4 regions of the Halobacillus litoralis genome follow, and region 4 is predicted to be linked to each of the others. Evidence: riboswitches for the same ligand, from Rfam matches in the RefSeq annotation. Region 4 holds a riboswitch; each other region holds the start of a gene.

Region 1 (8,019 bases), 970 kb from region 4:
ATATTCTTTCCATTCTCCCTTATTGATTCGGTATTCTGTCTTAGCCACTCCGGATAATGGATCAGTGGAACTCAAGGATACCTCTACTTCGGAGTTATGCCATTGATTACCTACATCACTAGCTGATGTTTGTGGAGCATGATCGTCATATTTCACAGTTAAACTCTTAAACTCTTCTACGTTCCCAGCTGTATCGACACTGCGATAGTCAATGACATTTTCGCCCTTCTGCTGGAAGGTAATCGGACCGCTATACTCTGTCCATTCCCCTTCGTTCATTCTATACTCAATCGTAGCTACACCTGACCATTGGTCTTTAGAAGTTAATGTGATCTCTGTCGTTTTATTCGCCCACTTTTCAGGGACTCCGTTAACTGAAGTAACTGGTGCCGTTTTGTCCAATTTAATTGTTTCATTTTGAACTTCTTCTATATTACCCACGTTATCACTACTTCTAAATTCAATCGTTGTCGATCCTTCTTGATCTAACTTAATAGGATCACTATAGTCTTTCCACTCGCCATCATTGATTTTATATTCGATGGAAGACACGCCTGACAACTCATCTGAAGACGATAAGGTTAGCTCAACATCCTGATTGGACCAGTCCGTCGGTACTTCTTCAGCTGTGGTCACTGGTGCGGTTTTGTCTACTTTAATCACTTTGCTTTGTGTCGCTTCTACGTTTCCAGCATGATCGATGCTTCGGAATTCTACTTTATTGCTTCCTTCTCCTTCAACAAGAATAGAAGTATCATAGGTTGCCCATTCCTCTTCGTTCACTCTATATTCCGTTCTTGAGACGCCTGACAAACCATCTGAAGAACTTAATGTTACTTCCACATTGGATTTATGCCATACATCACTCACGGAACTCATTGTAGTTTCTGGGGATCCAAAATCAAGATTGACATCGACCGTCTGAATTTCTTCCTGGTTCCCAGCTTGATCTGTACTTCGATATTCAATGACATGTTTACCTTCTTCATCAATCGTAATAGGTGTATCGTAGGCAGTCCACTCACCTTCGTTCATTCTATATTCAATAGAACTTACACCTGAAGATTCATCTCTAGCCGTTAAGGATAGCTCTATTTCTTCATTACCCCAGCCGGAAGGAATTTCAGAAGTTGTCGTCACCGGCGATGTTTTATCTATTTTGATGATCTCGGTTTGAATTTCCTCTATATTGCCAGCATGGTCTACGCTTCGGTAATCAAGCTGAACTTCGCCTTCCTGGCTGATTTCGAAGGCCTCTGTATATTCGATCCAATTTCCTTCATTTGTCCGATACTCTATCTTTTTGATACCTGCTTCTTCATCTGTTGCGCTTAAAGTAGCTGTAACATTTGAAGGGTACCATCCATTCTTCATTGGAGTGGATGAGGTGAAATCCACGCTTGTTATTGGTGCAATCTTATCTGTTTCTTCTACCACTACATCATGAGAGCTGAGATCAATATACTCTGAGGTTTCCCGCTTATACTCTGCACCACCGTAAGAGTTATAATAATAGTAATAGTTATCCTGGGCATCTTTTACGTATAAGTAATCTATTTTCCACGCTCCCGCAACATCGTAATCTCCAATTTCAAGACTACCTTCATATTTTCCAGTTTCAGCATTCAACCTTAATGTTACGTACTTTGTTGCGGTTCCTTCTGGCGCTTCATATTTGATACTGACCCTATCTACTCCTGATAAATTATCACTTACCTGAGCACTGAACTTTACTACTTCTCCCCTTTTTACATTAGTGGGAGTTACTTGAAGATTGTCTAGCTTTGGAGGCTGTTTATCTTCTTCTGTCCCAGATACCACTATATTATAAGGACTTAAATCTATATACTCTGAGGTTTCCCGCTTATACTCTGCACCACCGTAAGAGTTATAATAATAGTAATAGTTATCCTGGGCATCTTTTACGTATAAGTAATCTATTTTCCATGCTCCCGCAACATCGTAATCTCCAATTTCAAGGCTACCTTCATATTTTCCAGTTTCAGCATTCAACCTTAATGTTACGTACTTTGTTGCGGTTCCTTCTGGGGCTTCATACTTGATACTAACCCTATCTACCCCTGATAAATTATCACTGACTTCAGCTGATATCTTTACAATATCCCTTTTTGTTACATCTAGAGGAGTTACTTGAAGATTGTCTAGCTTTGGAGGCTGTTTATCTTCTTCCGTCCCCGACACTACTATATTATAAGGACTTAGATCTATATACTCTGAGGTTTCCCGTTTATACTCATAACCACCATCAGAATTATAGTAATAATAATAGTTATCCTGGACATCTTTTACGTATAAGTAATCTATTTTCCATGCTCCTGCAACATCGTAATCTCCAATTTCAAGACTACCTTCATATTTGCTAGTTGCAGCATTTAACCTTAGTGTTACGTATTTTGTTGCGGTTCCTTCTGGCGCTTCATACTTGATACTAACCCTATCTACTCCTGATAAATCATCAATCACATCAGCTGTGATTGTCACTTCATCTCCTACTGTAGCTTCCTTTTTTGAAACAGTTAAATCATTTAGTACAGGTGGAGTAACATCCGAACCTGCATAACTAACCTCCGAATTTCCCAGCGAGACAATAAGCGCCAGGATGGCAAGCACAAGTACACGCTCTATTTTTCCTTTTTTAAAAAACATTCACTCACTCTCCTCTTTCTTTTACGAAGAAAAATCTTCTCTTTATGTATTCACACATTATTTACACAACCTCTATTTTAGTATAAAAGCACGATGAATTGTTAATTATTTTTAAATAAACAAGACTAAAGTTTTCAACTCAAAAACCACATTTAGGACCCTATAATATGCTTTAATAACCAAAAAAAATGGCGTAGTACCCAACCTAAACTGAGGATACTACGCCAGTCTTCAATTCGATATAACAGCTAAAGTTAGACTCTACCACTTACTAAGCAATATCTGCACTCTCCTACTGATCCTATAAATAAGTAGCTAAAGAGCGAAATTGAATAAATCTATTATTGTTTCAAATTAAATCCATATAAATACTCGACCAACTTGTCAAATTCATCATCAGAGGAACACTCAATTTGTAGATCAATAAAAGTCATCACAACTTCTTCATCCTCAAACGGGAAATGGCTGTTATCTACATTGGTTAGGATGTCCCGCTTGGATAATCCCTTTTTAAGTAAAACATCAACAGCCTGTTTCATCGAAGATACTTCTGCCATGTGTATGCCCCCTTATTTGATATCTTCACTCGCTCCTCCATCCCTCCGTCGGTTCTTTTGAATGTTAGTAATAACGAGGATGACAAGAATAAAAATAGATTCTTGTACTAAATATTTACTACACGATTCATCCAAATTCCTGCTTCTCCTAATAAAAACGACTTTATTAATAAGACCAAACCTAGGTGGTCATAAAAAACCTAAACACCTGTAAAATCGAAAAAGATACGGAAAACTAGCGAAAACCACTGCGGTTGAGCTATCTATTAGTTTTCTAAAACGCTTGAGCTTGGGGATCAAATAAAATAAATTTTCACACTTTTCTATAAAATGCATTGACACTTGTCCTTTCCCTTGCTAACATGGCACTTAACCAAATAACGAAAGAACATCTTATCCAGAGAGGTGGAGGGACTGGCCCTGTGAAACCCGGCAACCGCTATATTCATAGCATGGTGCCAAATCCTACTGAGTGAACGCTCAGGAAGATAAGAGATTTACATAATCTCTAACCTCTCTATCGCTGATAGAGAGGTTTTATATTTTCCAATTGAATACTTAATTCTTATCCAGAGAGGCAGAGGGACTGGCCCGTTGACGCCCGGCAACCATCAAGCAAACGCTTGATAAGGTGCTAATTCCTGCAGGAGATGATCCTGGAAGATAAGAAGAGCCAAGAGCCCTCTTCTTATTTTTGTGAAGAGGGCTCTTTCTATTATACAAAAAGGAGTGGATACATAGATGACTACAGTACTACTAGATGGCATCCGCACCCCGTTCGGAAAGTGGAAAGGGGCTTTGAAAAAGAAAACCGCATCCGAGCTAGGATCGCATGCGCTAAGCGCTTTGTTAGAGAAAAATCCGATAGCCAAACAGGCGGATGGTGTGCTGCTTGCCCAAGTGATTCAGGCTGGGGGCGGCCAAAACCCTGCGAGGCAAGTCGCTTATAAAGCGGGGGTGGAAATCAGTACACCTGCCATCACATTGAATAATGTCTGTTTGGGTGGGATCGCTACGATTGCGGATGCCTCCCGAAGACTGAAATTGAATGAAGGAGAGTTATACATCGTCGGTGGATTCGACTCGATGACGAATGCACCTCATACCGCTCCTGTACGTGCTTCTTCCGGACTTGGTCATGCCCTACTAAAAGACACATTACTGAACGATGGTTTATGGTGTGCCTTAACCGATGTCTCGATGGGCGCTCTTACCGATGAGAAAAACCGCTCCTTCGAGATCAGTCGTGAGGAACAAGATGAATATGCCGCCCTTTCCCAGCAACGAGCATCTCACGCTCAGGAAAATGGATGGTTCCAACCTGAAATCACTCCTTTTACAGGATTACTCGAGGAAGATGAAGGCATCCGCAAAGGAACGACAGTAGAAAAGTTATCCAGCCTCTCCCCCGCCTTTTCCAACGAAGGCACGATTACGGCAGGCAATGCGTCGCAGATGACGGACGGGGCGAGCGTTGGGATCGTTACCACTAAAGAGAAAGCAGAATCACTCGGCCAGGATCCACTCGCCGAGATCATAGATTGGTCAGAGATTGCCGGACCTGATCCGAGTTTACAAACCAAACCATCGCAAGCGATCCAAGAACTATTAGACAGACACCAATTGACGACCGAGGATATCGATCTATTTGAAATCAATGAAGCTTTTGCCAGTGTTGTTATCGGCAGCTGCCGGGAGCTTGGCATCGATTATGACCGGGTCAATGTGAACGGTGGCGCAATCGCTCTTGGTCACCCTTTAGGAGGCACAGGATTCCGGCTCGTTTTGACCCTTGCCCATGAACTGAAACGACGCGGCGGAGGAAAAGGCATCGCTTCCCTTTGCGGCGGTGGTGGACAGGGTATGGCCCTGTTGATTGAAGTTCCTTATTCATAACTCGAAAGGAGACAAACCCAATGAATACAACGATCACCGCTCAGCGTTCCCCTTATCTATGGGAGCCATCGAGCGAACGAATAGAACAATCGCACATCAAAGCTTTTGCTGACTATACCGGCCAGCCGCTTTTCCCTTATGAACGTTTCCACCGCTGGTCCGTTTCCCACCTTTCAGAGTTTTGGTCAGCGGTGTGGGATTATGCGGGAATTATCGGAGAAAAGGGAGACCGTGTTTTTGTCCCAGGCACTTCCATGCCGGATAGTACCTGGTTTCCGGAAGCACGGTTGAACTTCGCCGAAAACTTACTGCGCGGTTCTCTTGATCGAATCGTTGCCTATGAAGCGAATGAGGAAGGCATTCAACGAAGTATTACTTTACATGAGCTAAGGCAATCAGTTGCCAAAGCTCAGGAAGGGTTAAAGCGATTAGGTATACAGGAAGGCGATTGTGTGGCCGGGGTCACGACGAACGATATCCAAGGGTTGGTCGCCTTGCTTGCGACCACTTCACTCGGGGCGACATGGACCTCCTGTTCCCCTGACTTCGGGACGAAAGGGATCGTCGATCGCATCGGTCAGGTGAAACCGAAAGTGTTGATTGCTACGCTCTCCTATCAATATAAGCAAAAGCCATTCCAGATCAAAGAAAAAATCAAGCAGACGACGGAACATCTGGAAGGACTATCTGCTCTTGTGACGTTCGGAGGTGAAACGGATATTGAAGGACTACAATCTCTATCCTGGGACGAACTTTGCAACAATGATGCAGTAGAGCCAACGTTCCAACCCGTTTCTTTTAATCATCCTTTATACATTTTATATACATCGGGAACGACGGGACTGCCGAAAGCGATCGTCCATTCGGTCGGGGGGACACTCCTGCAACATGTGAAAGAACACCAGCTGCATTGCGATGTCCAGCAAAATGATGTGTTGTTCTGGTACACCAATACCGCCTGGATGATGTATCCATGGCTCGTTTCAGGGTTAGCCAGTGAAGCGGCTATTTTATTGTACGACGGTTCTCCCGTAAGGCAAGATTACCTCACCCATTTGTGGGACATTGCGGATGAAGTGGGCATCACCCATTTCGGCACAAGTCCTAAGTACCTGGATACATTGATGAAGGCAGGCGTCGATCTGAAAAGCAGTCACTCGCTCGACACTTTGAAAAGTCTGCTATCCTGCGGGGCTCCTTTAGCACCAGAGCAATACAACTGGATCTATCAAACGATCAAACAGAATCTGTTCCTTGCTTCCATTTCCGGCGGAACAGAAATCATCGGCTGTTTTGTAATGGGATCACCCGTTCATCCATTGAAGCAAGGCGAAATTGCATGCAAAGCGTTAGGAATGGCGGTTGATGTATTGGATGAGCGAGGAGCATCGGTCTACGAAGAAAAGGGTGACCTTGTTTGCACCAAACCATTCCCGAGCATGCCGCTCACCTTCTTCGGTGAAGGTGGAGAGGAACGTTACAGGAAGAGCTATTTTTCTAAGCGGCCAGGGATTTGGACACATGGAGACTTAGCTGAACAGACCATCGACCAATCGTTCATCATATATGGACGTGCCGATACGACATTGAATCCAGGCGGCGTCCGCATTGGTACCGCTGAAATTTATGGTGTCGTCGACCATATCAACGAAATCAAAGACAGCGTCGTTTTCGGATTACCGAAAGATCATGATGAAGAAATCGTGCTTTGTGTGGTGACGGAAAACCTTACAGAAGACTCGGCAAAAGAAATACGGCGACAAATCCGGACCAAAGCTTCTCCTCGTCATGTACCGAAGCGGATTTATCAAGTGGAGGAAATCCCTCATACCATCAATGGAAAAAGAGTCGAAGGAGCAGCGAAAACAGCCGCTTTAGGAGAAGAAGTGAAAAACGAAGCGTCCTTACGTAATCCATCCAGCTTACAAGCATTTCGTCAGCTTTCAGAAAGGGAGTTCGTGTAATGGCCAGCCAAATTCAAGGGGCGATCACCGGAATCGGTGAGCTGAAGCCCGTCCGTTATTCAGAAGGAAAAACCACCTTAAGTTTGATTGCAGAATCCGTCCGTCTCGCCATCCAGGATGCCGGCATCTCCAAAGAAGACGTCGACGGCCTGCTCGTCGGACCCCAAGTCGGGGAAACGCCGCAGCATGTGCCGGCGACGGTTTCTGAGTATCTGGGAATCGATCCCACGATGTCCAACACAGTGGATCTCGGGGGAGCGACCGGACCAGGGATGATCTGGAGAGCCGCCGCAGCCATCCAGGCAGGCATGTGTGAAACCGTCGTCTGTGTTTTAGCCAACAAAAATGAAAAAGGGGAAACATTACGATCGCCAAACCGTAATCCGATCCGCGAATTTGATGTGCCTTTCGGTGCATCGGGAGCCAATACCTCCTATGCCCTCATAAAAAGACAGCACATGGAAGAGTACGGGTCCACGCAGGAAGACTTTGCAAGGATCGCGTACTGGCACAGGAAAAATGCTCAGTTGAACCCGGATGCGATTTTCTATAACAAGCCCGTTGAAGTCGAAGATATTATCGCCTCTCCTATGATTGCCGATCCGCTTCACCTGCTGGAAATCGTCATGCCTGTTGCCGGTGGAGCAGCCGTCGTCGTGACATCTGCGGAAAAAGCAGCGGAAGGGAAGCATAAACCGGTCTATCTGAAAGGAGCTGGTGAAAAGATCACACACCGGGCGGTAAGCCAAGCGCCAAGTATAGACGCTCTGCCATTCAACTATTCAATCCCAAGGGCGCTTGACCAAGCTCGTACGAACATTGAAGACATCGACCTTTTCTCACTGTATGACTGTTATACAAGTGTCGTGGCCACCACCCTTGAGAGTGCTGGTCTATGTAAGCCAGGGGAGTTCGGTGATTTTGTCAAAAACCAT
Region 2 (8,019 bases), 1.4 Mb from region 4:
TGGAGCTGAAGAAGTACGGAACGTGGACAAGAATCATGTAGGAACAGTTGCCCAGTCTTTATCCAAAGGTCTCTTGATGGGAGCGCGTGGAAACTCAGGTGTTATTCTATCTCAAATTTTCCGAGGTTTTTCAAAGACGATTGAAGACAAAGAAGTCATCACAACCAAAGACTTCTCAGATGCTCTTCAAGGCGGTGCCAATACAGCATATAAAGCTGTCATGAAACCTGTGGAAGGAACCATTCTTACTGTAGCAAGAGAAACGGCTGAAGCATCTGTCGAGATTGCTGATAAAGAGGAAGACTTCATTCCATTTATTGAAGGAGTCGTTCAAGCAGCGAAAAAATCATTGAAGCACACACCTGAACTGCTTCCAGTATTAAAAGAAGTAGGTGTGGTAGATAGTGGTGGCCAGGGTCTTGTCACGATTTATGAAGGTTTCCTCGCCAACTTAAAAGGGGAAGAACTTCCTGATCTTGAGGATACAGTATCGATGGATGACATGGTCAGCGCTGAGCACCACAAGTTAAATCAGGACTTCATGAATACAGAAGATATAGAGTTTGGCTATTGCACAGAATTCATGGTCAAATTTGAGGAAGATAAACTTGCTGAACATCCATATGATGAAGAAGCTTTTCGAAATGAGCTCAGTGAACTGGGAGATTCTCTGCTTGTCGTCTCTGATGAAGACTTGATCAAAGTCCATGTACACGTGGAATACCCAGGTGAAGCCATGACTTTGGGGCAAAGATACGGAAGCCTTGTCAATATGAAGATCGAGAATATGCGTGAGCAGCATACGTCGATCGTTGGTGACAAAAAGAAAGCCAAGCCCAAATCAGAGGAAAAAGCAGAGTACGGAATCGTGACGGTAAGCATGGGAGACGGAATCAAAAAATTGTTTGAGAGTCTTGGAGCTACTGTTGTTATTCAGGGCGGTCAAACCATGAACCCAAGTACTCAAGATCTTTCGGAAGCGATTAAAGAAGCACATGCGAAACGTGTAATCATCTTGCCGAATAACAAGAATATCGTCATGGCTGCTGAACAAGCGGCGGAATTAGCAGATGTAGAGGTTGCTGTCATTCCATCGAAAACCATTCCTCAAGGAATGAGCGCACTTCTTGGATTCAACCCGGAAGCAGACCTTGATGCGAATAAAGAAGAAATGCTCAGCCTTATGTCTGAAGTGAAAACAGGACAAATTACGTATGCCGTCAGAGATACGCAAATTGATGGGTTGGATATCTCCAAAGGCCACTTCATGGGAATTGCCGATGGTAAAATCTCAGCTACAGACAAAAATGCTTTGACGACGGCTAAAACGTTGTTGAACCAAATGATCGATGAAGATGAAGATGAAATTCTGACTATCTTGACTGGTGAAGAAGCCGACGAAAAAGAGATCGCAGAACTTGAGTCATTCATTGAAGAAACATACGAAGATTTGGAAGTGGAAATCCACAATGGTGGACAGCCAATATACTCCTATATCTTCTCAATAGAATAAATCGTTCTGAAACGCAGCTCCTGGAGCTGCGTTTTTTTATGTTTGCTTTTGAACCATCTTGACTCGAAGGTGATTTTTTATTGAAACAAAGACGATTAAGAGATAGCCGGAGATCAGTAAAGTGTAGACAAACATTAATGTCGAATCACTGACTTGGATGGAAGATAATAAAGTCCTTGCATTAGTAAGGATAATAAAACCTCCAGCTAATACTCCAAGAATAGCAGAAGGAAGGATTTTGACAAGCCAGGCGGCAATGGGTGCTGCTATAACACCACCAATAACGAACGATGCAATGAGTAGCCAGCTGAATGAATGATGCCCTAAAAAGATTAAGAAACCAGCCGTTGCTGAAATCGTTACCAGAAATTCGCTTGTATCCACTGTTCCAATGACTTTTCTAGGAGCAATTCCCGATTGAGAAAGAAGCGCGGGAGTATTCACCGGTCCCCATCCTCCCCCGCCGACACTATCCAAAAAGCCTCCTGCTATTCCAAGTGGCAAGAGGAAACGTTTGTTTACTGACTTTTTTTCATTAACGTGAGTTTTTCTCGAGAAGCATAGAAAACGAACTACGATATAAACCCCTAGTGTGAGTAGGAATATGGATATGTACGGTCTTATGAATTCCCCTGGGATATAGCTTAAAAATGCGGCTCCTAAAAAGGCACTGATAGCTCCATGAACGGCGATCATCATGACAAGCCGTTTGTCGATATTGCCAAACTTATAGTGGGAAAATCCTGAAACAGCCGTGGTGGCAATCTGCGACATATGAATAGAAGCCGAGGCTACAGCAGGAGCAAGTCCATACGATAAGAGGATGGTTGATGAGCTGAGTCCAAACCCCATGCCAAGTGCTCCATCCATTAATTGAGCTATAAAGCCAATCAAAGTGAAAATCGTCAATTTATGCAAAATGTACCACTCCTTTTAATCATTCCATGTTTGAAAGATATTTTATTATTCCTATGTATTTACTTGGTTTTTTAATCAAAAAAATACTCCTCCGTCTGAAAGAAGGAGGAGTAACCACACCTTATCTTTCAGCCTTTTGGCTGCTGGAATGAGCACCTTTTTCAGGTTGCTGCGGGATCTTCAGACCAGTTTCCTCCCCCGACTCTTCATAAGGATTGTATGTGTAATTGAAGAATAATTCTTAAACTAACGAACATGGTTTTGTTTGTCAATCATATAGTATAAAAAGTCAGAATTTTTTTGATTTCCCTAAAAAGGCATTGACATATGATGTTTAGGAGCATATGATTTGTATCAACTTGTTTTTCAGAAAATTTCATACTTATTCTTATCTAGAGAGGTGGAGGGACTGGCCCTTTGAAGCCTCGGCAACGGATCTATACAGGTACTGTGCCAATTCCAGCAAGTGTTAGAGCTTGAGAAGATAAGGAGAATGTAGTATACGTTTATTCGTAAATGCCTTTCTTCTTATCACGGAGAAAGGCATTTTTTCTTTTTAGAAAGGAGGAGGAAATGAAACAACCATTTGTTACCTACCAATCTTTTGAAAATCCATTTAAAGGTGATCAACTGAAAGACGACGATACGAAAGGAGCGGAGGAGGTCATTCGTTGGGCCTATACTCAATATGAGGATCTTGTGTATGCCTGCAGTTTCGGAGCAGAAGGGATCGTTCTCATCGATTTGATTTCCAAGGAGAAACCAGATGCTGAAGTCGTTTTTCTAGATACAGATCTCCATTTTCAAGAAACTTATCAACTGATAGAAAAAGTGAAAAAAAGGTATCCGAAGTTAAACATAAGGATGATAAAACCTGAAATTACGCTGGAAGAACAAGCCGGGCAGTACGGTTCCGCCCTTTGGAAACGGAATCCCGATCAATGTTGTTACATCCGTAAAATTAAACCGCTCGAAGATGCCCTTAGAGGAAGAACGGCATGGATGTCGGGGCTGAGACGTGAACAATCCCCCAGCCGTCAGAAAACGAATTTCGTAAATAAGGATGAGAGATTCAAATCCATTAAGGTATGCCCCTTGATTCACTGGTCATGGGCAGACGTATGGCAATATATCCGACTAAATAGGTTGGATTACAATGAATTGCACGATCAAAATTATCCGAGTGTGGGGTGCATCCCATGTACCGCTCCTGCTGACGACGATGGGAGGACGGGAAGATGGAAAGGGTTCAATAAATCTGAATGTGGGTTACACACGACGGATTCTTTGGGAGAGGAACATTCATAAAGGAGGAATTATTATGTCAATTATAACTCCGCACGGTGGTGCGCTTGTGAACAGGTGGAAGGACACGAGACCGGAGGAGCTGCCGGAAGATATCATAGAGCTTGATTCGATGGCCCTAAGTGATGTCGGATTAATTGCGAACGGTGCTTATAGTCCCTTAAAAGGATTTTTGAATAAGGAAGACTATGAATCTGTTGTCGATACAATGAGGTTGAAAGATGGCACACCATGGAGTATACCTATTACCCTCCCGATCACAGAAGCACAGGCCCGGACGCTTGGAAACAAAGCCCGGTTGGTCAAGGACGGTGTTGTGTATGGGACGATCAGCATAACGGATCGGTTTCAACCGGATAAGGAAAAGGAAGCTCAAAGCGTATACTTAACGACAGATCCTGCGCATCCTGGGGTGAACAAATTATACAAACGAGCAGATTGGTATGCAGCAGGAGAAATCGAGGTATTTCAAAGACCTCCTTACGAACATGGAAAAACATTTTATCTGGATCCAGAAGAAACAAGAGAGCTTTTTCAAAAACTCGGGTGGAAAAAGGTTGTTGGCTTCCAAACACGGAACCCTGTCCATAGAGCTCACGAATACATCCAAAAAGCTGCGCTGGAGACGGTGGATGGATTGTTCTTAAATCCATTGGTGGGTGAGACCAAAAGCGATGACATTCCCAGTGATGTCCGGATGAAGAGCTATCAAGTTCTTCTTGATCAATATTATCCGAAAGAAAGAGTCACCTTGGCTGTTTTCAACGCGGCGATGCGGTATGCAGGCCCGCGGGAGGCAATCTTTCATGCAATCGTCAGGAAAAATTTCGGGTGCTCTCACTTCATTGTCGGCCGAGATCACGCAGGTGTAGGGGATTACTATGGTACTTACGATGCACAAAAAATCTTCAGCCACTATGAAGATGAAGAACTTGGCATCACACCACTTTTCTTTGAACACAGTTTTTATTGCAACGCTTGCGAATCGATGGCTTCACATAAAACTTGCCCGCATGACAAACAACATCACATGATCTTGTCTGGAACGAAAGTGAGAGAGCTGCTCCGTAAAGGGGAAAAGCCGCCAAAAACGTTCAGCCGCCCTGAAGTGGTGGACGTATTAATCGAAGGAATGCAGAAAGAAACAGTGGAATAGAAAGGGTGAAAACAATGAGTGGAAATCTTACCTGGCATGAGGCATCCATTGGCAGCGAAGATTATCGCAGGAAAAATGGGCATCAAAGCGGAGTGCTCTGGTTTACAGGCCTTTCCGGTTCAGGAAAATCAAGCATTGCCAATCATTTGAATAAAGCTTTGTATGAAAAAGGTATCCAAACCTATTTGCTTGATGGGGATAATGTGAGACACGGATTGAACTCAGACCTCGGGTTTTCAGAAGCAGACAGGGAGGAGAACATCAGACGAATTGGGGAGGTAGCGAAACTCTTTGCCGATAGTGGCACCATCGTTTTGACCGCGTTCATTTCTCCTTATCAAAAAGACCGTGACCTGGTAAGGGAGTCTGTTCCGGCTGGGGATTTTATTGAAATTTATGTCGACTGTCCTTTGGAAGAGTGTGAAAACCGAGATCCCAAGGGCCTCTATAAGAAAGCTAGAAATGGAGAGATCAAAGAATTTACAGGCATTGATGCTCCTTATGAAAAACCGCTTCAACCGGAACTTTTGCTCGATTCGAAAACGTATGATGCTGAAAACTGTGCAGAACAAGTACTCAAGTTCTTACAAGATAAAAATTGGGTGGAATGAAAGGGGCCGGAAGATGACAAACGTGTATATTGTGGGAGCGGGGCCGGGAGATTATGACCTTATCACAGTGAAAGGCTTGAAAGCCATACAAAAGGCAGACGTCATTCTATATGATCGCCTGATCAATCAAGAGCTTCTGGATGAAGCGAAGGAAGGCGCGGAACTTATTTTTTGTGGCAAACGTCCGGACCATCATGCCCTTAGTCAAACGACAATCAATCATCTCTTGTGTAAACATGCCCTAAAAGGGAAAGTGGTTACCCGCTTGAAAGGGGGAGACCCATTCGTATTCGGACGTGGAGGAGAAGAAGCGGAAGCACTCGCTAAAAGAAGCATTTCTTATGAAATCGTGCCCGGAATCACTTCAGGCATTGCAGCCCCTGCTTATGCAGGGATTCCTGTGACTCATAGGGATTACAGTTCTTCGGTCGCGTTCATTTCAGGTGTCCATAAAAAAGACAGTGATGAAGAAGCGTATTGGGAGCGAGTCGTAAAAAGTATGGATACCTTGTGCATTTATATGGGAGTAAAGAAGCTGCCTCACATATGTGAACGACTCTTGAAATATGGAAGACCTCTTCATACACCTGTAGCTTTGGTTCAATGGGGCACAACAGAAGAGCAAAAAACAGTGACTGGTACAATCGAAGACATCGTCGAAAAATCAAGCATGATCGAGAATCCTGCGATGATCATCGTAGGTGATGTAGTCCGGTTACGAGAACGTCTGAAATGGTTTGAGTCTTCCCTGGAAGAAAACCTTAAAGACATGGCCACAGGCATTGTGTGAAAGTGGGGGTACCATGAAAGCCGTTTTATATGTCAGTCATGGCAGTAGGAAAAATCAAGCGAAAGAGGAAGCCATTCACCTGTTAACCCAAGTTCAGCGAAGGATTGATTGCGAACTGTTTCATATTTGTTTTCTTGAGTTGGCCGATCCGGATGTGTTGGAAGGCATCCGCCGACTTGTGGAAAAAGGGGCTGATAAGATCGTCATCATCCCTGTTCTGCTCTTAAGTGCCGGGCATTATTTCAAGGATATTCCCAGTGAAATGGAGAAGGCGAAAGTAATTTATCCAGACATATCAATCACCTATGGTCAAACGCTTGGGGTGCAGGAACGAATCACGGATGTACTGGTAGATCGTCTGAAAGAACTTCCTGCCGAACTCGATGAAACAACCAACGTATTACTCGTAGGAAGAGGGAGCAGGAATCCCGCTACAAAAACATCCATTGAATCCATTGCTGGCACGTTGAAAGAAAAGAGTTCGATCCCACATATCCAAACATGCTACCTGGCTGCTCTTTCCCCGCCATTTACGGAGGCGTTTGAAGAATCGCTAAGGAATTATTCTAAAACGATTGTCGTCCCTTATTTGTGGTTTACCGGCCTCCTCTTTGACTCTTTGGAAGAAAGTGTGCGGGATGCTAGAGACAACGGAGACCATGTTTATCTCGCTTCATATTTAAATGACCATCCGAATATGATCCACTCCCTGGTTGATCGAGTCAACCAGGCATTAAAAAAAGGGATGGAAGAGGAGGAGGGGGTGAGGTGATTTCGCTTTCCGTGGACTTGAAACAAAAGGATGTCATCATCATTGGAGGAGGAAAAACAGCTGAGAAAAGGGCGGAGGTTTTACAGCGTGAAGGGGCAAGGACCACAATTGTCAGTCCTGCTATCACAACTGGTCTGAAAAGGATGATAATGAATAACAAAATACAATGGGTGAACCGTCATTTTGAAAGTGGTGATGTAATCGGCGCTTTTCTTATAGTAATTGCGACAAATGACTACGAGACAAATGACAGAATCACCAAGCTTGCGGAGGATGTGCCTCTTGTGAACAGGGCGGATGGTGGAAATGGTGGGAACCTTCATATTCCTGCCCAATTTTCCAGGGGAAAACTTAACATCTCTGTTACCACACAAGGGGCAAGCCCTAAGTTGGCCCGCCGTTTGCGGGAAGAATGGGAAGAACGGTTTCCGCCTGCCTATAAGGAGTATATGGATTTCTTATACGAGTGCAGGCAAATAGTGAAGGCCTCTCCTATGTCTAAAGCGGAAAAAGACATGTATCTGGAAAAAATGCTAGATCCCTCTTACTTAGAACGGGAACAACAGTGGATCCTCAAGGGAGAAATACATAAAAAAGGAGGAGGAATCATTTGTCGGGATTAAAAGGAAAAAAGATTGGCATAGCGGCAGACCGCCGCTCGGATGCGATTGAAAGACTAATTACAAACATGGGTGGGAAACCGTATGTTTTTCCACTGCAAGGGAAGCAGCTGCTGGATGAAAAAGCATCACGCCGTCATGTGGGAGACTACATTCGTCAATCGTTCAACAGGGTTATCTTAACGACAGGAATTGGGGCTCGGACACTAGGGGACGCCGCGATAAAAGTCGGAGAGGACGATAGGTTTCTTCAAAAGTTGGAAAAAGACTTTCTTGCTATTCGTGGCTCGAAAACGAAAGACTGGTTAAAAGCCCATGATTTATTCCCTGATGT
Region 3 (8,019 bases), 1.3 Mb from region 4:
AAATACGTTTGCGTCCACGTCATATTTTGCTCCTGCATATGAAAACCTCCCAATAAAAATAAGTGACTGCGGTTAGTATAAACCGCAGTCACCCATTTTATCCGTTATTCAGCATCACTTGATACCGGCACAACAGCACCGTCATATTCTTCTTTTATGAAGTTCACGATCTCTTCAGAACGAAGAACTTCTACAAGTGTATTCAATGCTTCATTGTCTTTATCTTCACTATTAGCAGCAACAACGTTCACGTAAGGAGAATCAGATTCCTCCAGAATAATTGAATCTTCGCTAGGAGACAGTCCCGCTTCAATGGCATAGTTCGTATTGATCGCTACAAGCACGTCTTCTTCACGTTGATAAACTTGTGGAAGGTTAGCTGCATCTACTCCTGTATCGAATTCGATGTTTTTAGGATTTTCTACAATATCCTGTACGGTAGCATCTACTTTTTCAACGCTTTCATCCAATTTAATCAGTCCCTCTTTTTCTAAGAGCGATAGAATTCGACCGTGAGTGGAGACCGAACGACTCATTACTAGTGTCGTACCTTCTTCAACGTCTTCCAGGCTTTCATACTTTTGAGAATAAACTCCGATAGGCTCAATATGGATACCCCCAAGGTTGGCAAAGTCATACCCTTTCTCTTCCTCTTGGATCTCCATATAAGGGATCGTTTGGAAATAGTTCGCGTCAATACGGCCTTCATCTAAGTCTTGGTTCGGTAAAATGTAATCCTGATATTCTTCAATCTCTAACGTAATGCCCTCTTCTTCAAGCAAAGGTTTTGCTTTTTCAAGGACTTCAGCATGAGGAACACTGGTAGCTCCTACCTTTATCTCTTTGGTTCCACCTTCTTCACCTTCAGATCCTGATGTATTTTCATCCTCACTCGATGATCCGCAAGCTGCGAGAACAACGATAAGCAAAGCAGCAATTAAACTTGTCCAGATTTTTTTCATTTTCATTCTCTCCCTTTTATTTTTTATCTTTTATCCAATTTCCGTGAGATGGCATCTCCGATGAATTGGAATATAAACACAATGAATATGATTAAGATGGTACAAATGAATACAACATCAAAGTTACTTCTTTGGAACCCGTAGAAATAGGCAAAATCTCCAAGACCACCAGATCCGATTGCACCGGCTACTGCGGTATATCCAATTAATGCGATAGCTGTTACGGTAATCCCTGATATTAGAGCTGGCATCGATTCTGGAAGCAATACTTTGAAAATGATGGTGGAATACTTCGCCCCCATTGATTTTGCTGCTTCCACGACACCTTTATCAACTTCTTTCAAAGCAATTTCCACCAGACGGGCATAAAATGGCGCCCCCCCAATAATCAGTGCAGGTAATGCTGCTTGCGGTCCTCGAATGGTCCCCAACAGAAAATCAGTAAACGGGAACAATAACAATATAAGAATGATAAAAGGGATCGCTCTAAATACGTTAACGATGGAAGCAGTGATCCAATTCAACGTTTTATTTGACCAAATCCCACCGGGCCCAGTCAAGTAAAGGAGGAGCCCCAAAAGCAAACCTAAAACGAATGTCCCAGCGACAGAAACCAGCGTCATATAAAGGGTTTCGTTTGTAGCTGTAATCATGTCTTCCATTCTTACGTTCGGAAACCATTGATTAAACATGTGGATTCACCTCCACTTCTACAGATGTTGATTCAATATATTCAATGGCACGTTGGACTTCTGTTTGATCTCCGTCAAACTGAACAAACATTGTCCCATACGCCCCCTTCTGTGTCTGGGTAATCTTTCCATGAAGAATATTGACATCCACTTCAAACTTCCTTGATAAATCACTAATTAATGCCTGATTTGTACTTTCTCCCACAAAGTGAAGACGTATGATTTCTCCGGACCGATAATTATCTTTGATCACCTGCAGGGACGTCTCTTTTTCCGGGTCCCCCATTACTTGATCCACAAACTTCTTCGTAACCGGTTTTTGAGGATGAAGAAAGACATCCAGCACTTCTCCTTGTTCAACAATCTTTCCATCTTCCATAACCGCCACCTGATGACAAATTTTGCGAATGACGTGCATTTCATGTGTAATGAGAACAATCGTAAGTCCGAGCTTTTCGTTGATATCCACCAGAAGATCAAGAATCGAATCCGTCGTCTCAGGGTCCAACGCGGATGTGGCTTCATCACATAAAAGAACTTTAGGGTTGTTTGCGAGCGCTCTGGCTATTCCCACTCTTTGCTTCTGTCCACCGCTCAATTGGGATGGATAAGAACCCCCTCGGCCTTTTAACCCCACCAATTCTATCAATTCATCGACACGTTTTTGCCTTTCTGCTTTTGGGATCCCTGCAATTTCTAAAGGAAAAGCGATGTTATCATGAACGGTTCGTGACCAGAGCAAATTGAAATGCTGGAAGATCATTCCGATTTCTTGTCTGGCCAACCTTAATTTCCCTTTGCTTAAAGACGTAAGTTCCTGTTCATCGACAAGAACACTTCCTTCTGTGGGATCTTCCAACCGGTTCAGTAAACGAATGAATGTACTTTTACCGGCCCCACTATAGCCGATGACCCCATAAATTTCTCCTTTGTTAATATTAAGACTTAAATCATCCACTGCGCGTACATCCTGATCTTTCGTGTGGAATATCTTAGATAGTCCTTTAATTTTAATCATGCTGTTTCCCTCCACTTCCAAAAAAAACGCCATTCTGTCTTGAGAACAGAATGGCGTTTTTATTCATACCTAAAAATCTGTTCTCTCATCTGTCAAAGCTTTATACTTTGCAGGATTTGGCACCTGAGCAAAACAGTATTGCCGGTTGCCGGGCATCATCGGGCCAGTCCCTCCGCCACTCTGGATAAGAGATTTTAATCTATTAATTTATTATTGCTTTAACTCGTTTAAGTAGTACAAAGAGGATTTTAGCACCGTACGAATTTTGTGTCAACTCATAAACAGATTGTTCAGAAAAATAAAATCCACATGCACTAAAAAAATCCTTACATCATCCACACAAAACATCCAATACTCCATCAATTTAAACAATAAAAAAATCCCTTCTTTAATAGAAGAGATTTGTCGTTTTTACATTTCTCATCTATCAAAGTCATAAGACTTCGCAGGAATTAGCACCGTGCAGTGTACCTGCCGGTTGCCGGGCATCGTAGGGCCAGTCCCTCCGCCACTCTGGATAAGTGAAGATGTCGATATGAAATTAATAATTATGTTAGCATGGGGAATAGATGAGCGTCAATCCATAACCTTCGATAAATAAAAGGAGAATGACCTTGAGTAAACAAGCCCCTTTATTTGAACTACCTTATATTAACGACCACTCTTCTATTTATAAACTTGAGGAAGACTTAGGGAAAGTTATTGTCTTGACCTTTTGGGCTTCATGGTGTCCCGATTGTGGAAAAGACTTACCTATGAAAGAACAACTGTACAAAACGATGGACCATGACAAAGTAAAAATGATGACGATCAATGTAACTGGAAGGGAGCGGAATATAGAGGAAAGCATTGAATTCAACGAAAAGTTTTTAACACAACCTACTCTTTCTGATGATGGATGCTCCGTTTATGACCTCTACAATTGTCATGGTGTTCCTTCCACCATCATCATTGATCAACAAGGAGATATCCATGCTAATTTTGGCGATCAGGCCTCTTTTTTAGATATTGTTAGCAAATTAGGAGAAATCGTATAATTCTCATAAAAAAGAGAGCCAAGGCGTTGCAACGCCTTGGCTCTCTTTTTTATTATTGAATAACTTCCACATCTCACTTAAGTATTAAAGAGAATTTTTCAATTCTACACTAGCGGTCATTTCCTGGGAAATATAAACACTATTCAACAAAATTGACTACTTTCTCATACATATAGGAAACAGAGTGAAACGCATAAATCTTTTCTTCTACCTCTCCTCCACTGGTCACTAGAAGACACGGAACACTTTTTATCTTATAATGCTGCATCCACTCGGGGTGTAGAGAAGCATTCATTTCCATAAAAACTTCTCTATTAAAAACAGCTTCAAGTGTTGTAAGCATTTGACGTGCTAAATGACAAGTTGCACAAAAAGGGCTGTGAACGAATATGAGGGTCCTTTGTGGAGTATTGAAGAGCTTCTTTACTTCTGTTGTTTTTATTTCCTGCAAAAGTCTTCCTCCTAAATTAAATAGATCGACTTTACATTGAAATGTCTACTAAGTAAGGCTCTTGCCAATTCAGGTTCCGGGGTAGCTGCCACTTCCCTGAAAGCCTTATCTATATAGATATGCTCGGCGTGAGGAAGCTCTTCAGTCAATTGTTTTCTTAATTTGTAGCCAGAGTCATCTTCATCTACTAAAATATACACTGTTCGATCATCTAAGTTATGATCAAATATCATTTCTTCCATGCGCTCGATTCCTAAAGTACCATGGGTGCAGATGATTTCAATCTCTTCATCAAGAACTTTATTCAATTTCTTCTTGTCCGTGATTCCTTCAACAATGACGATTCGTTCTCCATCCATCTTCATCACCTACTATATAGAAACAGACCATGCCAATCAGGCATGGTCTGAACATGATTAAGATCAAACGCGATCATGTCAGACAAGGTTTCTTAAAGCCCTGCCTGTCCAATGCACTTTTATTAGTCTTCATCGATCATGGCTTCATATTCTTCCGGAGTCATTAAGTCGTTGATTTGAGAGTTGTTACTTGGTTCAACAACAACCATCCATGCTTTATCGTAAGGGGATTCATTTACAAACTCCGGACTGTCTTCCAGGTCTTCGTTTACTTCTACAACTGTACCACTAAGAGGGGCATAAAGTTCAGAAACTGTCTTGACAGATTCTACGCTGCCAAATGGCTCATCCGCTTCTAGTTCATCCCCAACTTCAGGAAGTTCTACGAATACGATATCTCCAAGTTCTGATTGCGCAAATTCAGTAATGCCGACTCTAACCTTCTCCCCTTCTTCTTTCACCCATTCGTGTTCTTCAGAATAACGCAGATCTTTAGGTACGCTCATTTTAATTACCTCCAAAAAAATAATTATAGTTTAAAAACTAATATAAACATAAAAGCTATAGGCTTCTATTCCCAATAATGTGCTCACTGAGCCCAAACGTTTTCAAACTCTTCCTGCTTGAACCCTACCGTTGTTTTTTCACCATCAGTAAGGATGGGCCGCTTAATCAGCATCCCATCAGATGCAAGCCACTCCATCATTTCGGCTTCCTCTGCTTCTTTTAGCTTTTCCTTCATATTCAGTTCTCTATACTTTTTCCCACTAGTGTTAAAGAATTTCTTTACAGGCTTGTCACTAGTAGCAACAAAGCTTCTCAACTGTTCTTCTGAGGGGGTATTATCGACAATATGTACAGATTCGTAGTCAATCCCTTCCTCATCCAACCACTTTTTAGCTTTTTTACATGTACCGCAATTCGGGTACCAATAGAAGGTTAAAGACATCTACACACCCTCCTTCATTCTTATTGTCTAATATTTTATCATAACGAAGGTAAAGATTTCATTTATTTCTAAGATTGTCTTCATATTCACCCAAAGCTCTTCCATAATCGCTTTGTTGAAGACTCAGTTTCGAGATGTTTTCAGGCTTCGTTGCCCTGGTTGAGCGTTAGGGGTGGCTGGGAAGCTACTCGCTTTCCTGTGGGGGAGCGCCGAGCTTCCTCGGACTACGTCCTGCGGGATCTCGCCTATCTCCTTCTCCCACGGGAGTCTCGCAGCTTCCCAACCACCCCATCTCATTGAAGGAAAAACGAACCCCTGTATCGAGAAGTATGGCTCCCACTCGTCTCTCCTAAGCAGGCATAAAGCGCTCTGTATCAAGCATTTACGTTCTAAATGCCCACTAGGATGAGTTGATATTATCCACTTCCCTCACGATACAAGCTGATTTTTCCAGTAGTGGTTTCGAGAATTTTCCACGATAAAGGGGCGGAGGGGAATGGCGAGACTCCTGCGGGAAAAAAGTGCATGGTGAGACCCCACAGGACGCAGTCCGAGGAGGCTCACCGCGCTCCCGCGGAAAGCGAGTTATTCCCCGCAGTCCCACCCACTCAATAAAAGTCTCGAAACTAAGTCTTCAAGTATCCTGCCATATTGTTTAAGAAGAGGGAAAAACAAAGGCCTGCACCTTCGCGTTTTCGAAAGTGCAGGCCCTGTATCACATTCAATCAAAAAGTTTAGACCGTGTATTTTTCGGCTTCGATCAATGTTTTGGCGATTTCACGCTTCTTAGGAATAACATTCGTCGGTGTATGGCGTGTCAGTTTACGCAGGGCACCGAGCATCATTCTTAAGGAATCCCCGGACTCCGCTGCAATTAATGTTTCTTTCGCATGTCCTTCAATACGGTTAAAGGCTTCCTGCACATACACTTGCGTATAAAGAAGTTTTTGTTTGTTCTTCTCTTCTCCTGATTTGTTGATCGCTTTTTCAGTACGAAGAACGGCAGATTCCATGTTATAAATCTCGCCTACCATATCAGCGATATTTACAAGGAGTTCTTGTTCATTTTCCAGTTTTTCTCCGTATTTCTGTGCGGCAAGACCTGCGGAAAGGAGGCCAATCTTCTTCGCATTTTTCAGCAAATATTTCTCTTGTTCCAGTACTTCTACACCTGGTTCTTCCGGCATCATCATCATGATTTCTTCTTGAAGGGCTTGCGCTTGCTGAAGGAGAGGCAACTCGCCTTTCATCGCTTTCTTCAACAATGTACCCGGGACGATCATGCGGTTGATTTCGTTCGTCCCTTCAAAAATTCTGTTAATTCGGGAATCACGATACATTCTTTCCACTTCATATTCAGCCATGAACCCGTATCCACCATGGATTTGTACCGCTTCGTCAACGGCAAAGTCAAGGAGTTCTGTACCGAACACTTTGTTCAGTGAACATTCGATTGCATATTCTGCAATTACTTTAGCAACGGCAGCGCCATCTTTCAGCTCTTCGTCAGACAATTTACCCATGCTTTGTTCGAATAACCCTACCGTACGATATACGGAGCTTTCATTCGCATAGGTGTTGGCTGCTACGGAACCAATCTTTTCCTGAATCAATGGAAAGCTTGCAATTGGAGTCTTGAACTGTTTACGGTCCTTTGCATACTTGACAGAAAGTTCAATTGCTCGCTTAGATCCCCCTACTCCACCAATAGCGAGCTTATAACGACCAACGTTTAAAATGTTGAATGCGATGACATGCCCGCGGCCAACTTCCCCAAGAACATTTTCAACAGGGACTTCAGCATCTTCTAGAATCAATGTACGAGTGGAAGAACTCTTGATCCCCATCTTCTTCTCTTCAGGTCCTGTAGATACTCCTGGGTAATCACGCTCCACGATAAAAGCAGTAAACTTATCGCCGTCGATTTTTGCATATACAACAAAGACGTCAGCGAAAGCAGAGTTGGTAATCCACTGTTTCTCACCGTTTAAAACATAATGAGTACCTGCATCATTTAACTTGGCTGTCGTTTTCGCTCCAAGCGCGTCAGAACCTGAACCAGGCTCTGTCAGAGCATAAGCTGCAATCTTCTCCCCTGTCGCAAGGAGGGGAAGATACTTTTGTTTCTGGTCTTCATTACCAAAGAAAACAATCGGCAGCGATCCGATTCCTACGTGAGCACCATGAGTAACGGAAAAGCCTCCCGCACGAGAAAACTTTTCAGTGATTAGTGAAGAGCTGATTTTATCTAACTGCAATCCACCGTACTCTTCTGGTACATCGGCACCCAACAATCCCAACTCACCTGCTTGTTTAAGTAAGGCAACGGAATGCTCGAACTCATGGTTTTCGAGATTTTCGATCTTTGGAACAACCTCACCAAGGACAAAATCCTCCGCCGTTTTCGCAATCATTAAATGTTCATCAGTGAAGTCTTCCGGAGTAATAACATCCTCTGCAGCCAAATCTTCAACAATAAATCCTCCGCCTTTAATCATCTCTTTTAAATCGCTCATCTTTCTGTTCCTCCCCAAGTTAAATTAATTCAAAT
Region 4 (8,019 bases):
CAGAACCATCAAGACCGAACCCTAGAACAGACGAAAATCCGATGATCGCACCAATAATGATACCGATTCCCGTTAGAAAGATTATTTTTTGTAATGTCACTGAATAAAACATCGTATCACCTCTTCCAAGTTATCTATCTGTTACTATACCCATCAGAGGCCTCGGATACACGTCACCCCTCTCCTATTCTTCGTTACTAATATTCTCCTTCCTCATACGAAACCCTTTGTGTCCAGACAACAAATTCGTTTGCTTCCCATAAAAAATCCGACTGCTTTAAAAGGCAGCCGGACTCATCATAATTTTATTCCCCACCCTTTCACAAACAATCCCGATTGTTAAAAGAATAAAACGCTCTGTATCAAGCTTTCAGGATTCTAATACCTGAGCATAGGAGTTTTATCCTTATCCCATCAAACTAAATAGCTAATTTTTCGGGAAGTGGTTTCGAGACACTGATATGGAAAAGTGGCGGAGGGGAATGGCGAGACTCCTGCGGGAAAAAAGTGCAGGGTGAGACCCCACAGGACGCAGTCCGAGGAGGCTCACCGCGCTCCCGCGGAAAGCGAGCTATTCCCCGCAGTCCCTATCCACTCAACAACAGTCTCGAAACTGATTCTTCAAGAGTCCTGCCATTTAGTTTAATAACATATATAAGAAAATGGGTTATTTGGAGAGATGGATTTATATAAATAAAAAAGTGCAACCAAAAAGGTTGCACTTTTGTTCATTATGCTTTATGCTTCCATACGTTTGGCATCTTCATCGATGCCGTATTTCCGTTCTGATTCAGCGACTACGACGGCACATGCTGCGTCTCCCGTAATGTTCAAGGATGTACGTAGCATATCAAGCAGACGGTCGATACCGATGATGAGCGCAATCCCTTCGACTGGCAGGGACACTTGGTTAAGAACCATCGCAAGCATGATCAGCCCTACACTAGGAACTCCTGCGGTACCGATACTTGCAAGAACCGCTGTTAGGACAACCATGACCAGTTGCGCAAAAGAAAGGTCAGAACCGTAAACTTGTGCAATGAAAATTGTTGCTACACCCTGCATGATGGCTGTACCATCCATGTTGATGGTTGCACCCAAAGGCTGGACAAAACTACTGACAGGCTTCGGAACATTCAAGTTTTCCTGAGCTGTTTTCATGGAAATCGGTAGTGTTGAACTACTGCTTGATGTACTGAAACCGACCGTCATCGCAGGGAAGAACCCTTTGACGAACTTGATTGGATTCATTTTACCAAGGAAAGCGACAGCAGAGCCATACGTCACGACTCCATGGATGATTAATCCGAGGATAACGACGAACATGTACATAGCCATCCCTTTCATGCCGTCGATTCCCATCGTTCCGATTGCGGAAGCAAGTAGACCGAAGGCACCATATGGAGCAAAGCGCATGATCAAATTCACAAGGAACATCATGATTTCATTCCCTTGTTCGACAAGCTTGTAAATCCCTTCTGTCTTCTTACCAAGCATCGCAAGTGCGAAACCGATGAAGATAGCAAAGGCAATAATTTGAAGCATGTTCCCTTCCGTCATTGCCGGATAGGGTTCGTTGGGATAATGTTTGTAAATGTTTCAACGACGCCAGGTGCTTCCTGAGCTTCATACTCTGCACCAGCAGGATTGATGTCAATATTCCCAGGCTGGAAAACGTACGCAAGGGAAATAGCGATACTGATCGCAATCGTCGTTGTAACAAGGAAAAACGCAATGGTTTTCCCACCGATTCTACCTAATTTCTTAGGGTCACCAAGAGAAGCGGTACCTAGGGTGATAGAGAAGAACACGATTGGTACAACTAGCATTTTAATAAGATTTAAGAATACCGTACCTAAAGGACCAAAAACAAAAGCATCTAACGTACTGAAAAGATCCGGTGCAGCTAAATGCAGACCCAAGCCTACAACAGCACCAAGAAACAAACCTATAAAAATCTTGGTTGTTAGTTTCATGCAGTAACCTCCTACAATATTATGAATGCGCTTACTTATTATTTTGTTTAAAAAGTGAAAAAATTAAAAGACGACATGTTCCCATCCATGTCCAAAAAAGCATTAAAAAAAGACTTACTTACAATATAGGATTCGGTACCTTTGAGCCTTGTTGTGAATGTGTTACAGGCTCAACAAAGATGGTTGCAGCCAACACAGGTGTTCATGTGCTTTATAAATTATATCATAGAGTGATTGAAAATTGAATAGAATTTGCTGGTAGTTTCATATACAACGATGTACCAAATGGTGCTGCATAACTTTCAATAGCCTTTGAAACCGCGTGATCCATAGTTATTGCTAGATTATGAGAATGTTTAGAATTTATTACATATTCATGAATTCCCATATGTCCATGCATATACTATTATCCGGTTGCATAAAAAAACGGCCACCAGTTTGACGGCCGTTTTTTATAAAGAATCAGCTACCTTCCTGCTTCTTCTATTTCCCCGCAAAACTAACTCCCTATAACAATGAGCTCTTTTGCTTATTAAATTTCACACGCATACGTATCGATGGATCCCCGCAACCGCTGGGCCTCTTTGTACGTACACCGGTTATGAACGACTTCAAGCCCTGCTTCACTTGCGATTTGGGCCGCCTTCGGTGCGATGACACCTTCTTGCAGCCAAAAAACGTCCGGCCGGATACCTGCTGCTTCCTTAGCAATCTCAATGGCAGCTTCCGGACTGCGGAACACTTGAACGACATCAATTTTAAATGGAATCGATTTAAGGTCTGGATACGCTTTTTCTCCAAGGACTTCTGTTTCTCTTGGATTTACGGGGACGATTTGGTATCCCATCCTCTGCATTTTTCTTGCTAGACGATGGCTTGGACGTGAAGGCTTTCCACTCAACCCTACAACCGCCAAACGTTTCGGACGCGTTCCCCCACCTTCTTGGGTTTTAGAGGAACTCAAGGCCCACTTGATCACACCTTCATCATTTTCAGTAATCGCTGTTTGTTCCGTTTCTCTTCCTGTTGCTTTCGCAATGGCACGATCAAGGTCGTTGATCAAATCTTTGCTCGACTCAAGTCCTATGGATAAGCGGATCAATTCCTCTGTCACCCCACTGGCAGCAAGATCTTCGACAGATAATTGCTGGTGTGTCGTGGAAGCGGGATGGATGATCAATGATTTCGCATCACCGACGTTTGCTACATGAGACCAGAGCGATACATTATTGATCACTTTTCTCCCGGATTCCCGTCCGCCTTTAATACCAAAGTTAACAATCGAACCATATCCTCCATTAAGGTAACGGTTGGCTAGTTCATGAGCGGGATGTGAGGACAACCCCGGATACGAAACCCATTCCACATCAGGATGACCTTGTAAGTATTCCGCAATTTCATGGGCGTTGTCTCCATGCCGGGCAACACGTAAGTGCAGCGTCTCCAACCCTTGCAATAACAAGAAAGCATTCTGTGGGCTCAAACACGAACCAAAATCACGAAGCAACTGGACACGCAGCTTCGTAATATAAGCAAGCGTCCCGAAGTCTGCGGTGTAAACGATTCCGTTATAACTGCTATCAGGCTCTGTGAAAACCGGATACTTGCCGTTCCCCCAATTGAATTGTCCTCCGTCTACAACAACTCCTCCGATGGCCGTCCCGTGGCCACCAATCCATTTCGTTGCGGAGTGAATGACGATGTCGGCTCCGTGCTCAATGGGCCGGCAAGTATAAGGGGTAGCGAATGTATTGTCGATCAGAAGGGGAAGGTCATGATCATGAGCAACAGCCGCTACTTTTTCAATATCCAGCACGTGAAGGCTTGGGTTTCCGATCGTTTCAGCGAAGACCGCTTTTGTTCGGTCTGTAATGGCTTTGCGGAAGTTTTCAGGATCCTCTGGGTCGACAAAATGAACCTTAATGCCATATCGCGGTAAAGTGTTAGCAAATAAATTGTAAGTTCCACCATAAAGGTTCGCTGCGGCAACCACTTCATCCCCGGACCCTGCAATGTTCAAAATAGATAAAGCAATGGCCGACATCCCGGAAGCCGTCGCAACAGAAGCAACCCCACCTTCCAAGAGGGCCATCCTTTTTTCAAAAACATCCACGGTCGGATTTCCAATTCGCGAATAAATATTTCCAGGCTCATCAAGTGAAAAAAGGCTCTGGGCATGTTCTGTGTCATGAAAGACATAGGAGGTCGTTTGGTAAATCGGCACAGCACGAGAACCTGTTGTCGGATCCGGCGACTGTCCTCCGTGTAAAGAAATCGTATCTACATCATAGCTTTCAAATGAATTCGTCATGATTACTTCCTCCTCAAAAAGTTATCTATTCTTATAGAGATAGTTGGCTTTAATTGTACGAATCGTCCATGGATCTTTTTCTGAACAGCAAAAAACCCTCTTCCAAATAAGAAGAGGGTTTGTCATTTCAATTCCTCCTCTTATCTGTCAGATCGTCATGATCTGTAGGACGTGGCACCTTTTCAAACCGATGTTTGAAGGTTGCCGGGCTTCACAGGGCCTATTCCCTCAGCCTCTCTTGATAAGAGTGGTATGCAGTTGATTGATTATGTTGAGAATTATAACGAACAACAATCAGAAAAGTCAATCATTTTAGAAAATTTAATTCTCCGATTCTGTGATTGCTTTTGTCAGCTGCTCTATAATATCTTCATGGTCTTCAATCCCGATAGACAATCGAATCACATAATCATTGATGCCGATATTCTCACGTTCAGCATTCGATAACGCACGATGAGACGTACGAATAGGATAAGAAACCGTCGTTTCTACTCCCGCGAGCGTAGGAGCAATCTTCACCCATCCGAGCGACCGGAAAAACGCCTCTATGTCAATCGAATCATTAAGCTCGATGGTCACAATAGCTCCATTCCCTCTTTCCGAAACCTTTTCAGGATAATAGACCGTGCGGACCGCATGATGATTTTCAAGGGCTGTTGCTACTTGTTTTGCATTATAAGATTGTTTATTCATCCTAAGACCTAAAGTTTTGGCTCCGCGTTGAGTAAGCCATGCTTCAAACGGACTGAGATTCGCACCAAACGTGACAATCTTCTGGGTAGCCGCCTGAACCAATTCCTCCTTGCCGACCAACACCCCGCACGTTACGTCACTGTGACCTCCAATATACTTCGTCCCACTATGGACGACAAGATCGACACCATGCGTGTAGGGCTGCAATAAGTATGGGGTGGCGAATGTATTATCAACCATCGTCTTCACATTCTTTTTACGGGCAAGAGCGACTAATCCTTCTAAATCTTCCACCCGTAAAAAAGGATTTGAGATCGATTCCGTATAGAGAAGTTTCGTTTCAGGGGTGATCGCCTCTGAAACCTCTTCCAGATTTGAAAAAGAAACCATCGTTACATCAATACCGAACGTGGCCAGCTCTTTAGTGATCAGCTTGTGTGAACCTCCATAAACATCCTCTGCGGCAACGATATGATCCCCAGGCTTTGCCACTGCAAGGATGCCTGCAAGGATGGCTGACATTCCGGATGAAGACGCCACTCCGGCTGGTGCTTCTTCCAATTCCGCAACGGTACCCGCAAGTTCATCTGTATTGGGGTTCCTCTCTCGTGTATATAAATATGGGCTGTTTCCCTCATAATAACTTTCCAAGTGATCTAAATCTTTAAATGTAAAAGCGGACGTCTGGTAAATCGGTGTACTCTTGCTATTCGGGACAAGACGTTGATCCGCCTTATGGTGCACGATTTTCGTATCAAAAGATGTATTCGTCATCGTTCGTCTCCTCTCTCTATCACTTAATCAGAAATTATATAGAACAAGCTGGAATATTGTCAAAGTTTTGCGACATATTCACGGATGGCTTGAAAAATGTACCGCTCGTATCCTTTCTCATGAGGGACAAGATTTTTATGAGTCACTACTTTCTCATCACCACTAAGAATAGAGACCCCCTTCACGATTTGTTGTTTATCCGTCAAACTTTCCATATCAGCCAGTGACACAGAAATGATGTCCTTCACCTCTTCTCCGATTTTAAAGACCATGTCTTTGGTCCAAGGAAGAAGATAAATGCGGCAGATCTCCCTGTCTATGAGAGACGCCCCTTCCTTCAGTTCTTCCTTATAATCACCTTGGTGGATTAAATCGTCAGGCACCACCGTCAAACCGACTTCTTCCTCAATTTCCCTGACACCAGCCCAAAGCACATCCTCTCCCGCTTCTATATGTCCCGCAGCGGTAATATCAAGCAAACTCGGGAAGTCTTTCTTGTGATCCGCTCTTTGTTGAAGCAATACATGGGTCGTTTCAGCTTCCTTGTGGAACATCCAACAATGGAACGTTTCGTGCCAATCCCCGTCCTTATGTACTCGCTCCCTTTCCTTAATTCCAATCGGACGCTCATGTTCATCAAAAATCGTTAACATTTCTGCCATACGTATTCCCTCCTCCAAAAATGACCTCATAGAACAAAAATAGCTCAGAGCGTGTCACTCTGAGCCCGAAACAACCCCTGTTGTGGATATTGCTAATATTAGAATCCTTGATTTATACCATCAAAAAATCCACGGATAACGATGAAGACTCGAGAATGATTGTAGTAGCAATGATTCCAACCCCTAAACTTCTCCAATTTTTCTTCTCCTTGCTTACTCTATGGAAGTAGGTGATTCCACTAAATAATAACAAAAAAGCAGGAAGCGAAAAGAATATACCTCTGCCTCCTTATTAGTTACTCACAAGACTCGCCGGAACAGGTTTACTGAAGTAATAGCCTTGATATTCATAGCAGCCTTTTTGTTTTAGGTATGCAATATGTTCACTTGTTTCCACACCTTCAGCAATGACTTGCAGGCCAAGACTTTTCGCCATACTGATGATGGCATTAACGATTGGCACCTCTTCCCCTCGGTCACCAATTTGATTGATGAATGATCGATCGATTTTTATCGCATCTACAGGCAGACGGTTCAAATAACTGAGGGAAGAAAAACCGACACCAAAGTCATCCAAATGAATTTTGATCCCTTTTTCCCGCAAACCGTTCAATGTGTCTGTGCTACGGTCGAAATCTTGAAGGACCATCGTTTCCGTAATTTCCAGGATCAAGCTGTCAGGAGGAAGCCCTGAATCTTTGAGGGCTTTAAGAACTTTCCTTGGAAGATTCAGATCCTTAAACTGCTGAGCAGACAAGTTCACCGAAATTTTTAAATCCGGTCTATGATCTTCCACCTGCCACCTTTTTGTTTGTTGACAGGCTTCCTTCAACACCCATTCCCCGATTTCTATAATCATCCCAGACTCTTCAGCCAGACTGATGAAATAATGGGGAGATAACAAACCGTAATCTGGATGATTCCAGCGAATGAGTGATTCGTACCCGATCACCTGCGACGTTCGCCCGCATACTTGAGGTTGATAATGAAGCTCAAACTGATTTTTATCAAGAGCATGATGGAGCGATTGCTTCAAATGGAGCTCTTCTCTCATCTGCTCACTCATCTTTTCTTCATAAACCGCATAGCGGTTTTTTCCGCTTCTCTTCGCTTTATGCATCGCTGCATCCGCATGGCGTAAAAGTGTTTCTCCACTGTAATGATCTCGGAGACGCGCCGGGGTGAACGTGACACCAATACTCACCGTATTGTAGAACTCTTTTTCTCCAATAAGAAAAGGGCGCCTCATTGAATGTATGACGTGGTCACTGACTCCCTCTAGCTCTTCAATGCTTTGGACATGTATGAGAAGGACCAGAAATTCATCACTGCTAATCCTGGAAATCACCGCATCATGCTGAGCGAATGTCTGCCTCAAGTAACGGGAGAACTGACGGAGCAGCTCATCCCCTTTGGTATGTCCCCATGAATCATTGATCATTTTAAAATTGTCAATATCAATGAGTAAGAGAGCAATGTTGTTCTCCTTTTCATCCGTGGACTGAATCCTTTCTTCAAGGATTCCCGACAGATAGCTACGCGTGACAAGACCTGTCAAAGGATCGTATTGAGATAACATCTCAAGCTTCTTTTCCGCTTGCAT

The links. Region 4 has a riboswitch for S-adenosylmethionine ahead of LC065_RS03070 (PLP-dependent aspartate aminotransferase family protein). Riboswitches for the same ligand answer to the same signal wherever they lie in the genome.
Region 1: it holds a riboswitch for S-adenosylmethionine, as region 4 does, so the genes downstream of both, LC065_RS07860 (acetyl-CoA C-acyltransferase) here and LC065_RS03070 (PLP-dependent aspartate aminotransferase family protein) in region 4, are expected to answer to the same signal.
Region 2: it holds a riboswitch for S-adenosylmethionine, as region 4 does, so the genes downstream of both, LC065_RS15825 (phosphoadenylyl-sulfate reductase) here and LC065_RS03070 (PLP-dependent aspartate aminotransferase family protein) in region 4, are expected to answer to the same signal.
Region 3: it holds a riboswitch for S-adenosylmethionine, as region 4 does, so the genes downstream of both, LC065_RS09655 (methionine ABC transporter ATP-binding protein) here and LC065_RS03070 (PLP-dependent aspartate aminotransferase family protein) in region 4, are expected to answer to the same signal.

The regions. Positions count from the first base shown of each region.
Region 1 covers NZ_CP129016.1:1,550,283-1,558,301, reverse strand. The annotation lists gene LC065_RS07875 (S-layer homology domain-containing protein) at 1-2,667, opposite strand, end outside; gene LC065_RS07870 (hypothetical protein) at 3,009-3,224, opposite strand; gene LC065_RS07865 (hypothetical protein) at 3,237-3,359, opposite strand; SAM riboswitch class I at 3,615-3,719, shown strand; SAM riboswitch class I at 3,787-3,894, shown strand; gene LC065_RS07860 (acetyl-CoA C-acyltransferase) at 3,966-5,120, shown strand; gene LC065_RS07855 (acetoacetate--CoA ligase) at 5,141-7,084, shown strand; gene LC065_RS07850 (thiolase family protein) at 7,084-8,019, shown strand, end outside.
Region 2 covers NZ_CP129016.1:3,089,088-3,097,106, reverse strand. The annotation lists gene LC065_RS15835 (DAK2 domain-containing protein) at 1-1,513, shown strand, start outside; gene LC065_RS15830 (sulfite exporter TauE/SafE family protein) at 1,550-2,431, opposite strand; SAM riboswitch class I at 2,550-2,646, opposite strand; SAM riboswitch class I at 2,817-2,922, shown strand; gene LC065_RS15825 (phosphoadenylyl-sulfate reductase) at 3,005-3,739, shown strand; gene sat (sulfate adenylyltransferase) at 3,753-4,892, shown strand; gene cysC (adenylyl-sulfate kinase) at 4,907-5,503, shown strand; gene cobA (uroporphyrinogen-III C-methyltransferase) at 5,517-6,293, shown strand; gene LC065_RS15805 (sirohydrochlorin chelatase) at 6,307-7,065, shown strand; gene LC065_RS15800 (NAD(P)-binding protein) at 7,062-7,688, shown strand; gene LC065_RS15795 (uroporphyrinogen-III synthase) at 7,676-8,019, shown strand, end outside.
Region 3 covers NZ_CP129016.1:1,916,140-1,924,158, reverse strand. The annotation lists gene LC065_RS09670 (carboxymuconolactone decarboxylase family protein) at 1-38, opposite strand, end outside; gene LC065_RS09665 (MetQ/NlpA family ABC transporter substrate-binding protein) at 105-962, opposite strand; gene LC065_RS09660 (methionine ABC transporter permease) at 986-1,654, opposite strand; gene LC065_RS09655 (methionine ABC transporter ATP-binding protein) at 1,647-2,672, opposite strand; SAM riboswitch class I at 2,755-2,863, opposite strand; SAM riboswitch class I at 3,090-3,196, opposite strand; gene LC065_RS09650 (TlpA family protein disulfide reductase) at 3,287-3,709, shown strand; gene LC065_RS09645 (thioredoxin family protein) at 3,849-4,160, opposite strand; gene LC065_RS09640 (toprim domain-containing protein) at 4,172-4,519, opposite strand; gene gcvH (glycine cleavage system protein GcvH) at 4,642-5,025, opposite strand; gene LC065_RS09630 (arsenate reductase family protein) at 5,109-5,468, opposite strand; gene LC065_RS09625 (acyl-CoA dehydrogenase family protein) at 6,203-7,984, opposite strand; gene LC065_RS09620 (acetyl-CoA C-acetyltransferase) at 8,004-8,019, opposite strand, start outside.
Region 4 covers NZ_CP129016.1:583,382-591,400, forward strand. The annotation lists gene LC065_RS03060 (hypothetical protein) at 1-112, opposite strand, end outside; partial or broken gene LC065_RS03065 (dicarboxylate/amino acid:cation symporter) at 739-1,976, opposite strand; gene LC065_RS03070 (PLP-dependent aspartate aminotransferase family protein) at 2,509-4,287, opposite strand; SAM riboswitch class I at 4,425-4,535, opposite strand; gene LC065_RS03075 (trans-sulfuration enzyme family protein) at 4,609-5,754, opposite strand; gene LC065_RS03080 (NUDIX hydrolase) at 5,814-6,416, opposite strand; gene LC065_RS03085 (bifunctional diguanylate cyclase/phosphodiesterase) at 6,709-8,019, opposite strand, start outside.